One region of the Streptomyces sp. NPDC102437 genome, then DNA from elsewhere that is predicted to be linked to it. Evidence: riboswitches for the same ligand, from Rfam matches in the RefSeq annotation. Region 1 holds a riboswitch; each other region holds the start of a gene.
The links. A riboswitch is a leader RNA that binds a small molecule or an ion and turns the genes downstream of it on or off. The one in region 1 is predicted to bind cobalamin.

Region 1 (3,813 bases):
CCCAGCCCCTTCGGTTCGTACGAGATACGGCGCCGCACCGACGGGCTGGTGATCGGCGGGATGGGATTCCACGGTTCGCCGGACGAGAACGGGGAGGTCACGATCGGCTACGGCCTCGTCCCCTCGGCACGAGGGATGGGATACGCCTCCGAGGCGTTGCGCGCCCTGCTGCTGTTCGCCCGTGAGCAGGGCGTGAGTTGCGTGCACGGTGACAGCGACCTGGACAACACCGCGTCCCAGCGCGTCATGGAAGCCGTCGGCATGCGCCTGGTGAAGCAGGACGAGCGGCTGAAGTACTACCGGATCGACTGTGGCCCGCGGCCCGAGCGGTGAGCCGGTGCGGGGCGGGACGCCGGAACCCCGCCGGGAGGTCCCGGCGGGGTTCCGGTCGTCGGCCCGCGTGGGCGGTGCCGGTCAGTCGGCCGCGGTGGCCACCCGTCCGGCGCCGCCGTTCGCGGTGGTGCCTGCGCCGGTGCCCGGTGCGAGCAGCCGGTCCGTCAGACAGCCGAAGAAAAGCCCGAAGGCCACCCAGAGGGTGGTCTGCACCGCGAGGGTGCTCAGGCGGAACTCCCACAGCAGAGCGGCCGGGAAGTCCTTGCCGACCTCGTTGTACGAGGGCAGGAACGCGTAGGCGAGCCCGATCACCAGGACGTACGCGGCGGATGCCGTGATCGTCGCGTTCCAGTTGTCCAGGCGGGAAGCCAGCCGTTTGCCGAGGATGACCGCGGCGACGGCCAGCAGCACGCTCAGGACGACCATCAGGAAGAACAGGGCGGTACGCCGGCCGATGGTGTCGGGGTTGCCGACGGCCGGCGGGTTGGCCGGGTACTTCAGGAACGGGACGACGTACACCGTCAGCAGGGCCGCACCCGCGATCAGCGCGGCCGTGGCCCGCGGGCCGAATCTGCCGATCCGGCCGAGGGCGTAACAGAAGACGAGGGCGGCGATGCCGCCGATCGCGGCGCCGAAGACCAGTACACCCGTGGCGAGGCCGGCGGTGGACTGCACGGTGCGGCTGACCAGTTCCTCGCCGCCGCCATGGTGGTGGCTGTGCGATTCCTCCAGGGCGATGGCCGCGTCCACACGCGACTCACCGAGGAAGTAGGCGACCAGCAGGGCGAGCGCGCCCGCGGCGAGGCCGGCCAGCATGCCGCGGACGAGCAGGGCTCTGACAGATATGGAGTTCATGAGTTTCCCCGGGATCGGACGGTACGTCAGTGGCAGGGGAAACCGAGGAGGTGGCGGCCGTCGTGGACCCACTCGTGGACACCTTCGCCGGAGATGACCGCGGTGGCGCCCTGTTCGGCGCCGACGAAGTACAGCAGTACGAGCATGAGAATGCCGAAGAAGACCGCCCAAGGGGCGATGGCCTTCAGGGAAATGGGGGTGATCGCCGGTACGGCGGTGGCGGGGGCAGCAGTCTGTGCCATGGCAGAACCTCCTGAGGGAACACGCGTCCCGATCGTGGTGCCTGAGACGTAGGTGCTGGGTCTGACTTCCCGCACGGAGACGGGTTCACAGTGGCGCGACCGTGCCGGATTCTCACCGGACTTCCGTCACACCTACGTCATGCTCGTCGTGACGATACTCCTTGGGGGCAGCCCCCTGCCATGGTGCCGACGGCGGCCGGACCGCCCTGATGCCATGGTGGGCACACCCATGGGGCCAGAGTTCAGGGAGTTGACCGGGTCATGACCGTACAGGTGATGTTGATCTCACCGGCGCTCAACGCCGCGCTGCGGGAGGCCCGTTTCGACGGTGACGCCCCGCTCGACGCGGCCGGGGCCCGCCGGGCGCGGGCCGTCGCCGCGGCAGTGCCCACCGCCGACCGGTATCTGCGTGGGCCGTCCGAGCGGTGCGCCGGGACCGCCGACGCGTTGGGGCTCCGTGCCGAGCCCGAACAGGCGGTCCGTGGCTGGGACATGGGCCGGTGGAGCGGTCGGAGGCTGGCAGCGGTGAGCACGGCCGAGCCGGAGGAGGTGTCGGCCTGGCTGACCGATCCGTCGGCGGTTCCCCACGGCGGCGAGTCCCTGCTGGATCTCTGCCTCCGGGCCGAACACTGGCTGGATACGGTGGGGACGACGGAGTCCACCGAGAGCGCCGGGGCGCGCCGCGTGCTGGGCGTCGTCGAACCCGCGGTGGTGCGGGCGATGATGGTGGCGGCACTCGCTCTGCCGGTGGAGGCGTTCTGGCGGCTGGACGTCGCCCCGCTGACCCTGACCGCGCTCAGCGGGCGTTCCGCCCGGTGGAACCTGCGGTGCGGACAGCCGTTGTCCCCCACGCCCGACCCCGCCCGGTAGTAATCCGTTTGCGTCGCAGTCGGGTGGAAGCACAGGCCTACAGGGTGGTTGTCGAGCCGGCACCCGCTTTCCGACCTGGGACGATGTGGACCCCGCCCGTCACCCCTTCGACAGCGCGTCGGCGCCGCAGGTGGTGCGGTCCCTCGGGCCGGGCCGGTCGGACACCCGGCCGCCCCGGCATTCCCGGCGGGGCCCCGGCGACGAGTGACCGGAGCTGGAGAAAGGGCAGGCTCTGGGCGGATGCCATGGCATCCGCCCTTGCCGAGCACTACGGCCGCTGGTCCGTGGGCCGGCGCTGAGCGCACGACGAAGCCACCCGTCGCCGACGGGGCACCGCCGCCCAGTCGCCGTCGCGCAATCCGAGATCCGCGACCGACAGCAGTCCGTACAGCCATGAACGCCGTCCGCTGGGGCGTCAACCGGCCTCTGCCCGTCCATGCCCTGGCCGGCCACCGTCGCACCATCGAGGCGCTCCCCGTCGCCGACGTGTGGACCGCGAATGCAGCCATGTGCACAGAAGGAACGCAGTCCCGGGTAGGTCTCGGGCCGGGCCCTCGCACGGATCGCGAACAGCACCGCGGTGCTGCGGAACAGTCCGGCCGTGGCGACGGGACCGACGTCCGAACCGCTCACCGCACCCCGACACCCTTACAACCGGGCCGCGTTGGAGGCATCCGCGTCCCGCTCACCGCCCCGCGGTGCACCGAGTCACCGCTGGCCGCCGTCCTCACCGCCGGCCCGCCCCGGGCGGCTACGCGTCCCGGTACGCCTCCAGCAGCCGCAGCCAGACCTCGCTGATCGTCGGGTACGCGGGAACGGCGTGCCAGAGCCGGTCGATGGGGACCTCGCCCGCGACCGCGATCGTCGCCGAGTGCAGCAGCTCGCCGATGCCCGGCCCGACGAACGTGACGCCGAGCAGGATCTCCCGGTCGAGGTCCACGACCATGCGGGCACGGCCCCGGTATCCGTCCGCGTACAGGCCGGAACCGGCCACCGCGGCGAGGTCGTGGTCGACGGCCCGGACCCGGTGGCCGGCCCGCTCGGCCGCGGCGAGGGTGAGGCCGACCGAGGCCGCCTCCGGGTCGGTGAAGACGACCTGGGGGACGGCCGCGTGGTCGGCGGTTGCCGCGTGGGCGCCCCAGTCGGACTCCAGCAGCGGTGCGCCGGCGGCTCGGGCGGCGATCGCGGCGCCCGCGATGCGTGCCTGGTACTTGCCCTGGTGGGTGAGGAGCGCCCGGTGGTTGACGTCGCCGACCGCGTAGAGCCAGGTGGTGCCGTCGACGCGGCAGCTGTCGTCGACGGTGAGCCAGCTGCCGGGCTCCAGGCCCACCGTTTCGAGTCCGAGGTCATCAGTGCGCGGGGACCGGCCGGTGGCGAAGAGGATCTCGTCGGCCTCGATGTGATCACCACCGTCCAGCTCCACGGTGACCGGGCCGTCCGGGACCGCGCGCCGTACGGCGGCGACCGAGACCCCGGTACGGATGCCGGCGCCCGCCTCGGTGAGTGCCTGCCC
Region 2 (3,813 bases), on a different contig from region 1:
GCGGACGGGGGGTGACGGTGACCGGAAGCCTCCCCTAGATTTCCTGCGCATTACAAGGTGCTCAGCGAGGGGACGGAGTCGCCACATGCCAGCAGGACCAGAAGGAAAACCACCCACCGTCACACCGGTGCGGGTGGTCATCGCCCTCTGTCTCGTCGCGCCGTTCGTGGCGATGCTCTGGGTGAGTTCGTACGCGAAGGTGGACCCCACCTTCATCGGCATTCCGTTCTTCTACTGGTACCAGATGCTCTGGGTGCTGATCTCCACCGCGCTCACGATGATCGCGTACAAGCTGTGGCAGCGTGACCAGCGCGCCCGCAAGGGGGGTGCGTCGGCATGAAGGACGGCGTGAACGGCGTCGCGCTCGGCGTCTTCATCTTCTTCTTCGTGGCCGTCACGGTCATGGGCTTCCTGGCGGCGCGGTGGCGCAAGGCCGAGAACGAGGCCAGCCTCGACGAATGGGGCCTGGGCGGGCGCTCCTTCGGCACCTGGGTCACCTGGTTCCTGCTCGGCGGCGACCTGTACACGGCGTACACCTTCGTCGCCGTGCCCGCGCTGATCTACACCGCGGGCGCGGCGGGCTTCTTCGCCGTGCCGTACACGATCCTCGTGTACCCGCTGATCTTCACCTTCCTGCCGCGGCTGTGGTCGGTCTCGCACAAGCACGGGTACGTCACCACCTCGGACTTCGTCCGCGGGCGGTTCGGTTCGAAGGGCCTGTCGCTGGCGGTCGCCGTCACCGGCATCCTCGCCACGATGCCGTACATCGCGCTCCAACTGGTCGGCATCCAGGCGGTGCTGGACGTGATGGGCGTCGGCGGCGGCGAGAACACCCACTGGTTCATCAAGGACCTGCCGCTGCTGATCGCGTTCGCGGTGCTCGCCGCGTACACCTACTCGTCCGGGCTGAGGGCACCCGCGCTGATCGCCTTCGTCAAGGACGGGCTGATCTACCTGGTCATCGCGGTGGCGATCATCTACATCCCGATCAAGCTCGGCGGCTTCGACGACATCTTCGCCAAGGCGGGCGAGGCGTTCTCGCAGAAGAACGCAGCGGCCGGCAAACCGGTGGCCGGACTCGCGCCGGGCGAGGCGGGCCACTGGGGTTACGCCACCCTGGCACTGGGCTCGGCGCTGGCGCTGTTCATGTATCCGCACTCGATCACGGCGACGCTCTCCAGCCGCAGCCGCAACGTGATCCGGCGCAACACCACGATCCTGCCGTTGTACTCGCTGATGCTGGGCCTGCTGGCGCTGCTCGGCTTCATGGCCATCGCCGCCGGGATCAAGGTGGACAACGGGCAGCTGGCCATCCCGCAGCTGTTCGAGAACATGTTCCCGGACTGGTTCGCGGGCGTCGCGTTCGCCGCCATCGGCATCGGCGCGCTGGTACCCGCCGCGATCATGTCGATCGCCGCGGCCAACCTGTTCACCCGCAACATCTACAAGGACTTCCTGAAGCCGGGCGCGACCCCGGAGCAGGAGACCAAGGTTTCCAAGCTGGTTTCGCTGCTGGTCAAGGTCGGCGCACTCGCCTTCGTCCTCACCATGGACAAGACGGTCGCGATCAACTTCCAGCTGCTCGGCGGCATCTGGATCCTCCAGACGATGCCGGCCCTGGTCGGCGGCCTGTTCACCCGCTGGTTCCACCGCTGGGCGCTGCTCGCCGGCTGGGCGGTCGGCATGGTGTACGGGACGGTGGCCGCGTACGGGGTCGCCTCGCCGACGCAGAAGCACTTCGGCGGCTCGTCCAAGGAGATCCCCGGAATCGGCGAGATCGGCTACATCGGCCTCACCGCGTTCGTGCTGAACGTGGTGGTGACGGTGGTGCTCACCTTCGTCCTGAACGCCGTGAAGGCACCCGCCGGAACCGACGAGACGTCCCCGGCCGACTACACCGCCGACGCGGGCGACCCGGGCGTCGAGGTGGAACTCCCGCCGGCCACGGCGGGCGCTCCGAGCGGCCACTGACAACCGCGGCCCATGGCCTGCCAACGGCCCGTCGAGCCCCTTTCCCGAAGGGGTGCGACTGGCCCGTCCGCCGTCTGCCCGAAAGGGCCGCAGAACGCGTCCTGTGGTCCCGGTATTTGCCGACCGACACAACATGTGGGGGCTGCCTCTTCGGGCAGCCCCCACATGTATGCTCGTCCTCGCTGTCGCCGCAGGGGAATCCGGTGTGAATCCGGAACTGTCCCGCAACGGTGTATTCAGTGCGCTTTTGTGCACCCCCGAGTCAGTCCGATGACCTGCCGGCAGCGCATCCGGCTCGACCGAACCGGATGCCCAGACGTCCGGGCCTCGCGGTTGGGCCGGTGGACGCCGTGCGAAGTGCTGCCCTGCTCCGGGTCTGCGCGCCCGCAGGGCTGCCCCGATCCCCGCCGGCCCCGAGCCGAGCGAGGGAGAGCACCACGTGACCATCGCGCCAGCCGATCCGGCAGTCGCCGCGTCCGCAGCAGCCGAGTCCGAGGCCGCCGCACAGGACGGACCGGGAACCGCACTGCTGCGGACCCTGACCGAACTGACCGCCGATCTGCCCGACACCGACCCCGGCCGGGTCGCCGCCGCCGCGCTGCGCGGCCGCAGCGCCCGCGCCGACGAGGCCGAGCTTCGGTCGCTGGCCACCGAGGCCGCCGCGGGGCTGATCTCCGAGGACCCCGCCTACTCCCGGCTCGCCGCCCGGCTGCTGACCCTCGCCATCGCGGACGAGGCGGCCGGCCAGGGCGCGGTCTCCTTCTCCGCCTCGGTCGCGGTCGGCCACCGCGAGGGCCTGATCGCGGACCGGACCGCCGAGTTCGTCGCCCGGCACGCGGCCGCCCTCGACGCGCTGGTGGAGCGTTCGCTGGCCGACGGCGCGGACGACCGCTTCGGCTACTTCGGGCTGCGGACCCTGCACAGCCGCTATCTGCTGCGCCACCCGCACACCCGCCAGGTCGTCGAGACGCCCCAGCACTTCATGCTGCGGGTCGCGGCCGGACTGGCCGAGGACGATTCGCAGCGCGCCGTGGACGAAGTGGCGGCGCTGTACGGGCTGATGAGCCGGCTCGACTACCTGCCCTCCTCCCCCACGCTCTTCAACTCCGGTACCCGGCACCCGCAGATGTCCTCCTGCTACCTGCTGGACTCCCCGCTGGACGAGCTCGACTCGATCTACGACCGCTACCACCAGGTGGCCCGGCTCTCGAAGCACGCGGGCGGCATCGGTCTGTCGTACTCCCGCATCCGTTCCCGCGGTTCGCTGATCCGGGGCACCAACGGGCACTCCAACGGCATCGTGCCGTTCCTGAAGACGCTCGACGCCTCCGTCGCCGCGGTCAACCAGGGGGGCCGCCGCAAGGGCGCCGCCGCCGTCTACCTGGAGACCTGGCACGCGGACATCGAGGAGTTCCTGGAGCTGCGCGACAACACCGGTGAGGACCAGCGGCGTACGCACAACCTCAACCTGGCGCACTGGATCCCGGACGAGTTCATGCGCCGGGTCGACGCGGACGGCGACTGGTCGCTGTTCTCGCCCGCCGACGTGCCCGGTCTCGTCGACCTGTGGGGCGACGGGTTCGACGCCGCTTACCGGGCCGCCGAGGCCCAGGGCCTGGCCCGCAAGACGATCCCCGCCCGTGAGCTGTACGGCCGGATGATGCGCACCCTCGCCCAGACCGGCCAGGGCTGGATGACGTTCAAGGACGCCTCCAACCGGACCGCGAACCAGACCGCCGAGCCGGGCACCGTCGTCCACTCGTCGAACCTGTGCACCGAGATCCTCGAAGTCACCGACGACGGCGAGACGGCGGTCTGCAACCTGGGCTCGGTCAACCTCGG
Region 3 (3,813 bases), on a different contig from region 1:
CCGACCCGTGCCGAAACGTTTCCCGAGGTCCCGACGACGAGGCCCTCGGCCGCCGTCCGCCGGGCGGTGGCGACGACGCCGTCCCAGGCCCGTCCGATCGCGTCCCGCTGCTGATCGCTCATGCGCCGATCCTGTCAGCCCCGGGGGCAAACGGGTATGCGATCGGCCACAGCCGTGCTCCGCCAGGAAACAGGGCCGTACCCCGCCGGCGGGCCGGGCCACGCCCCGCAGAACGGCCGGGGCGCACCCCCTGCGGCAACAAGCGGAATGCTTCGGCTCCGCTTTGGAACACCACAGCGCCCTGCCCAGTTCATCTTCCGTTCACCCAGATTGCCTACGGTCCACATGCCAATGACGTCGAACGATTGCCTGGGTAAATGGAACACATCACGCTGCTACTCGCGATTGTGATCGTGACAGCTCTAGTGTTCGATTTCACGAACGGTTTCCATGACACCGCGAACGCGATGGCGACCACCATCTCGACCGGTGCACTCAGACCGAAGACAGCGGTGGCCATGTCCGCCGTTCTCAATCTCGTCGGCGCGTTCCTGTCGGTGGAGGTCGCGAAGACGATCTCCGGCGGGATCATCAACGAGGACGGGCTGCGGACAGAAGTCATCTTCGCGGCGCTCGTCGGCGCCATTCTGTGGAACCTGCTGACCTGGCTGGTCGGACTGCCGTCCAGCTCCTCGCACGCCCTGTTCGGCGGCCTGATCGGCGCGGCGGTGATGTCGGCCGGCTGGTCGTCCGTCAACGGCGGCACCGTCGTCACCAAGGTGCTGCTCCCCGCGGTCGCCGCCCCGGTCGTCGCCGGTCTGGCCGCGCTGCTGGCCACCAGGCTGACGTACCGGATCGGCGGCAAGGTCCGCAACGACGCCCAGGAGAAGGCCACCGCCAAGGGTTACCGGGCCGGCCAGATCGCCTCGGCCGGGCTGGTCTCGCTCGCCCACGGCACCAACGACGCGCAGAAGACCATGGGCATCATCACCCTGGCCCTGGTCACCGGCGGCGTCCTGCACCCGGGCTCCAACCCGCCGGTCTGGGTCATCGTCTGCGCCGGTACGGCCATCGCGCTCGGCACCTACCTGGGCGGCTGGCGCATCATCCGCACCATGGGCAGCGGCCTCACCGACCTCAAGCCGCCGCAGGGCTTCGCCGCCCAGACCAGTGCGGCCACGGTCATCCTGGCCTCCTCGCACCTCGGCTTCTCCCTCTCCACCACCCAGTCCTGCTCCGGCGCCGTGATGGGCGCGGGCCTCGGCCGGCAGGGCGGTGTGGTCCGCTGGTCCACCGCCACCCGGATGTTCGTCGCCTGGGGTCTGACCCTGCCGGCCGCCGGTCTGGTCGGGGCGGGCGCGGAGCTCCTCACCAAGCAGGGCACCTGGGGCGTCGTGGTCGTCGCGGCGCTGCTGGTCGCGGGCTCCGGTGCCATCTGGCTGGTGTCGCGCCGCAAGCCGGTCGGCCACGGCGACGTCGCCCCGTCGGACGGCGGCACCGAGCCCGCGGGCGTCGTCACCCAGGCCATCGCCGCCGTCAGCCCGCCGCCCACCGCGGCCGCGGCCCAGACGCCGGACCTGAACCTCATGACCACCATTCCGGCCCCGGCCGGAACCACCCAGGACCCGGCGCGACCCGCCACCGTCTGAGCCGGCCGTCTAAGGAATCAGCATGAACATCGACTGGGCAGCCCTCGGCTCCGTATTCGGCGTCTCCCTCGTTGTCACCGTCGCGCTGGTGGGCCTCTTCACCCTGGGCATCGTCGGCCTCTCCAAGCAGCCGGAACCGGCGGCGCAGGGCGGCTCCGGCGGCTCGCTGCTGCTGGCCCGCGCCGGCGCGTACGTCTGCTTCGGGCTGTGCGCGGCGGCCGTCGCGTACGGGATCTATCTGATCGTCGCCTGAGCCGCTCCCGCGCACGCTCTCCCGTCGGGCCGGACACCACGTGTGTCCGGCCCGATGTGCGTCTCAGCACACTGCGCCGTCGCAGGTCAACGGCAGGTTGACGGGCGTTCGCAGAGCGTGGTGGACTGCCGGAGCCAATTACGGCGACAGCAGAGGAAGCCGGTGCGAATCCGGCGCGGTCCCGCCACTGTCACCGGGGAGCGGTCCCCCACACCGGAAGTCACGGCTCGCGCGAGCGGGCTGGAAGGCCGGGGGAACCGCGGATCCGGGAGCCAGGAGACTCTCGTCGCCGGTCACGTCGAACCAGGGCGCGGACCCTGAGTGAGGACATATCGCCATGCCCGGCTGCCGTGCGTCCGTTGTCCCGGTGCTCTCCACGAGAGCCTTTTGTACAAAGGTCCGCCGAGGCGCGACGGCCGGCTGAGCCGTGCGAGCCGACCGCATCTTCGCGTACGGCGCCACGGCCGGCCTGATCGGCGACCTGCTGCTCGGTGACCCCCGCAGGGGACACCCGGTCGCCGCCTTCGGGCGGGCCGCGGCGGGCGTCGAGCGCCGTCTGTGGCGCGATCACCGCGGCTGGGGCACGCTGCACACCCTCGTCTGCGCAGGAGGCGCCGCAGGCGGTGCCGCGCTGCTCACCCGTGCCGTGCGCCGCAGCCCCGCCGCCTCCGTGGCACTGACCGCCGCCGCCACCTGGTCCGTCGTCGGCGGTACGTCCCTGGGCCGCGAGGCGCGGGCCATCGGCTCCGCCCTGGCCGCCGGTGACATCGAGCTGGCCCGCGAGCGGCTGCCGCATCTGTGTGGACGCGACCCGCACTCCCTGGACGGACCGCAGATCGCCCGCGCCGTGGTGGAGTCCGTGGCCGAGAACACCTCGGACGCCGTGGTCGGCGCCCTGGTGTGGGGTGCGCTGGCCGGGGTCCCCGGGCTGGCCGGTTTCCGGGCCGCCAACACCCTCGACGCCATGGTCGGGCACCGCTCGCCCCGGCATCTGCGCTACGGCTGGGCCTCGGCCCGCCTGGACGACCTCGCGGGCTGGCCGGGCGCCCGGCTCACGGCCCTCCTCGCCGTGGCCGCCGGGGGGCGCCCGCGTGGCGCGGTCCGCGCCTGGCGGGCCGATGCCGCGAAGCACCCGAGCCCCAACGCGGGCCCGGTGGAGGCCTCGTTCGCGGGTGCGCTCGGCGTACGGCTCGGCGGGACCCTCGCGTACGGCGGCCGGGTCGAGCACCGCCCCGTGCTCAACGGGGAGACGGGCCGGGCGGTGGAGACCGCGGACATCGAGCGCGTGGTGCGGCTGTCGCGCCGGGTGAGTGCGCTGGCGCTCGGCGTGTGCGTGGCGGGACGGCTCGGCGCGGCCCTCGCCGCACGGCGGATCGCGGGGCGCCGGAGCACCGCGACCAACCTGGCGGGACCTCGCACCACAGGACGGAGCAACGCATGAGCGGCGGGCTGCTGGTCGCCGGAACCACCTCCGACGCGGGCAAGAGCGTCGTCACGGCAGGGATCTGCCGCTGGCTCGTGCGCCGGGGCGTGAAGGTGGCGCCCTTCAAGGCGCAGAACATGTCGCTCAACTCGTTCGTCACCCGGGAGGGCGCCGAGATAGGGCGCGCCCAGGCCATGCAGGCCCAGGCCGCCCGCGTCGAGCCGAGCGCGCTGATGAACCCGGTCCTGCTCAAGCCCGGCAGCGACCGCTCCAGCCAGGTCGTCCTGATGGGGAAGCCGGTCGGCGAGATGAGCGCCCGCGGCTACCACGGGGGCAGGCAGGAGGCGCTGCTCTCCACGGTCGTGGACTGCCTGGAGCAGCTCCGGGGCACGTACGACGCGGTGATCTGCGAGGGGGCGGGCAGCCCGGCCGAGATCAATCTGCGGCGCACGGACATCGTGAACATGGGCATCGCGCGGGCGGCGCGC

Region 2: another riboswitch for cobalamin. It lies ahead of ACIRJP_RS15480 (ribonucleoside-diphosphate reductase subunit alpha); the one in region 1 lies ahead of ACIRJP_RS05635 (CbtB-domain containing protein).
Region 3: another riboswitch for cobalamin. It lies ahead of ACIRJP_RS31225 (cobalamin biosynthesis protein); the one in region 1 lies ahead of ACIRJP_RS05635 (CbtB-domain containing protein).

What each region holds. Positions count from the first base shown of each region.
Region 1 covers NZ_JBIWKI010000003.1:138,158-141,970, forward strand. The annotation lists gene ACIRJP_RS05625 (GNAT family N-acetyltransferase) at 1-333, shown strand, start outside; gene ACIRJP_RS05630 (CbtA family protein) at 415-1,188, opposite strand; gene ACIRJP_RS05635 (CbtB-domain containing protein) at 1,215-1,430, opposite strand; adenosylcobalamin (AdoCbl) riboswitch at 1,434-1,582, opposite strand; gene ACIRJP_RS05640 (histidine phosphatase family protein) at 1,692-2,300, shown strand; gene ACIRJP_RS05645 (dihydrolipoyl dehydrogenase family protein) at 3,052-3,813, opposite strand, start outside.
Region 2 covers NZ_JBIWKI010000010.1:177,658-181,470, reverse strand. The annotation lists gene ACIRJP_RS15490 (DUF3311 domain-containing protein) at 86-340, shown strand; gene mctP (monocarboxylate uptake permease MctP) at 337-1,971, shown strand; cobalamin riboswitch at 2,128-2,269, shown strand; gene ACIRJP_RS15480 (ribonucleoside-diphosphate reductase subunit alpha) at 2,411-3,813, shown strand, end outside.
Region 3 covers NZ_JBIWKI010000031.1:64,195-68,007, forward strand. The annotation lists gene ACIRJP_RS31210 (class II aldolase/adducin family protein) at 1-122, opposite strand, end outside; gene ACIRJP_RS31215 (anion permease) at 378-1,649, shown strand; gene ACIRJP_RS31220 (hypothetical protein) at 1,672-1,902, shown strand; cobalamin riboswitch at 2,054-2,185, shown strand; gene ACIRJP_RS31225 (cobalamin biosynthesis protein) at 2,330-3,343, shown strand; gene ACIRJP_RS31230 (cobyric acid synthase) at 3,340-3,813, shown strand, end outside.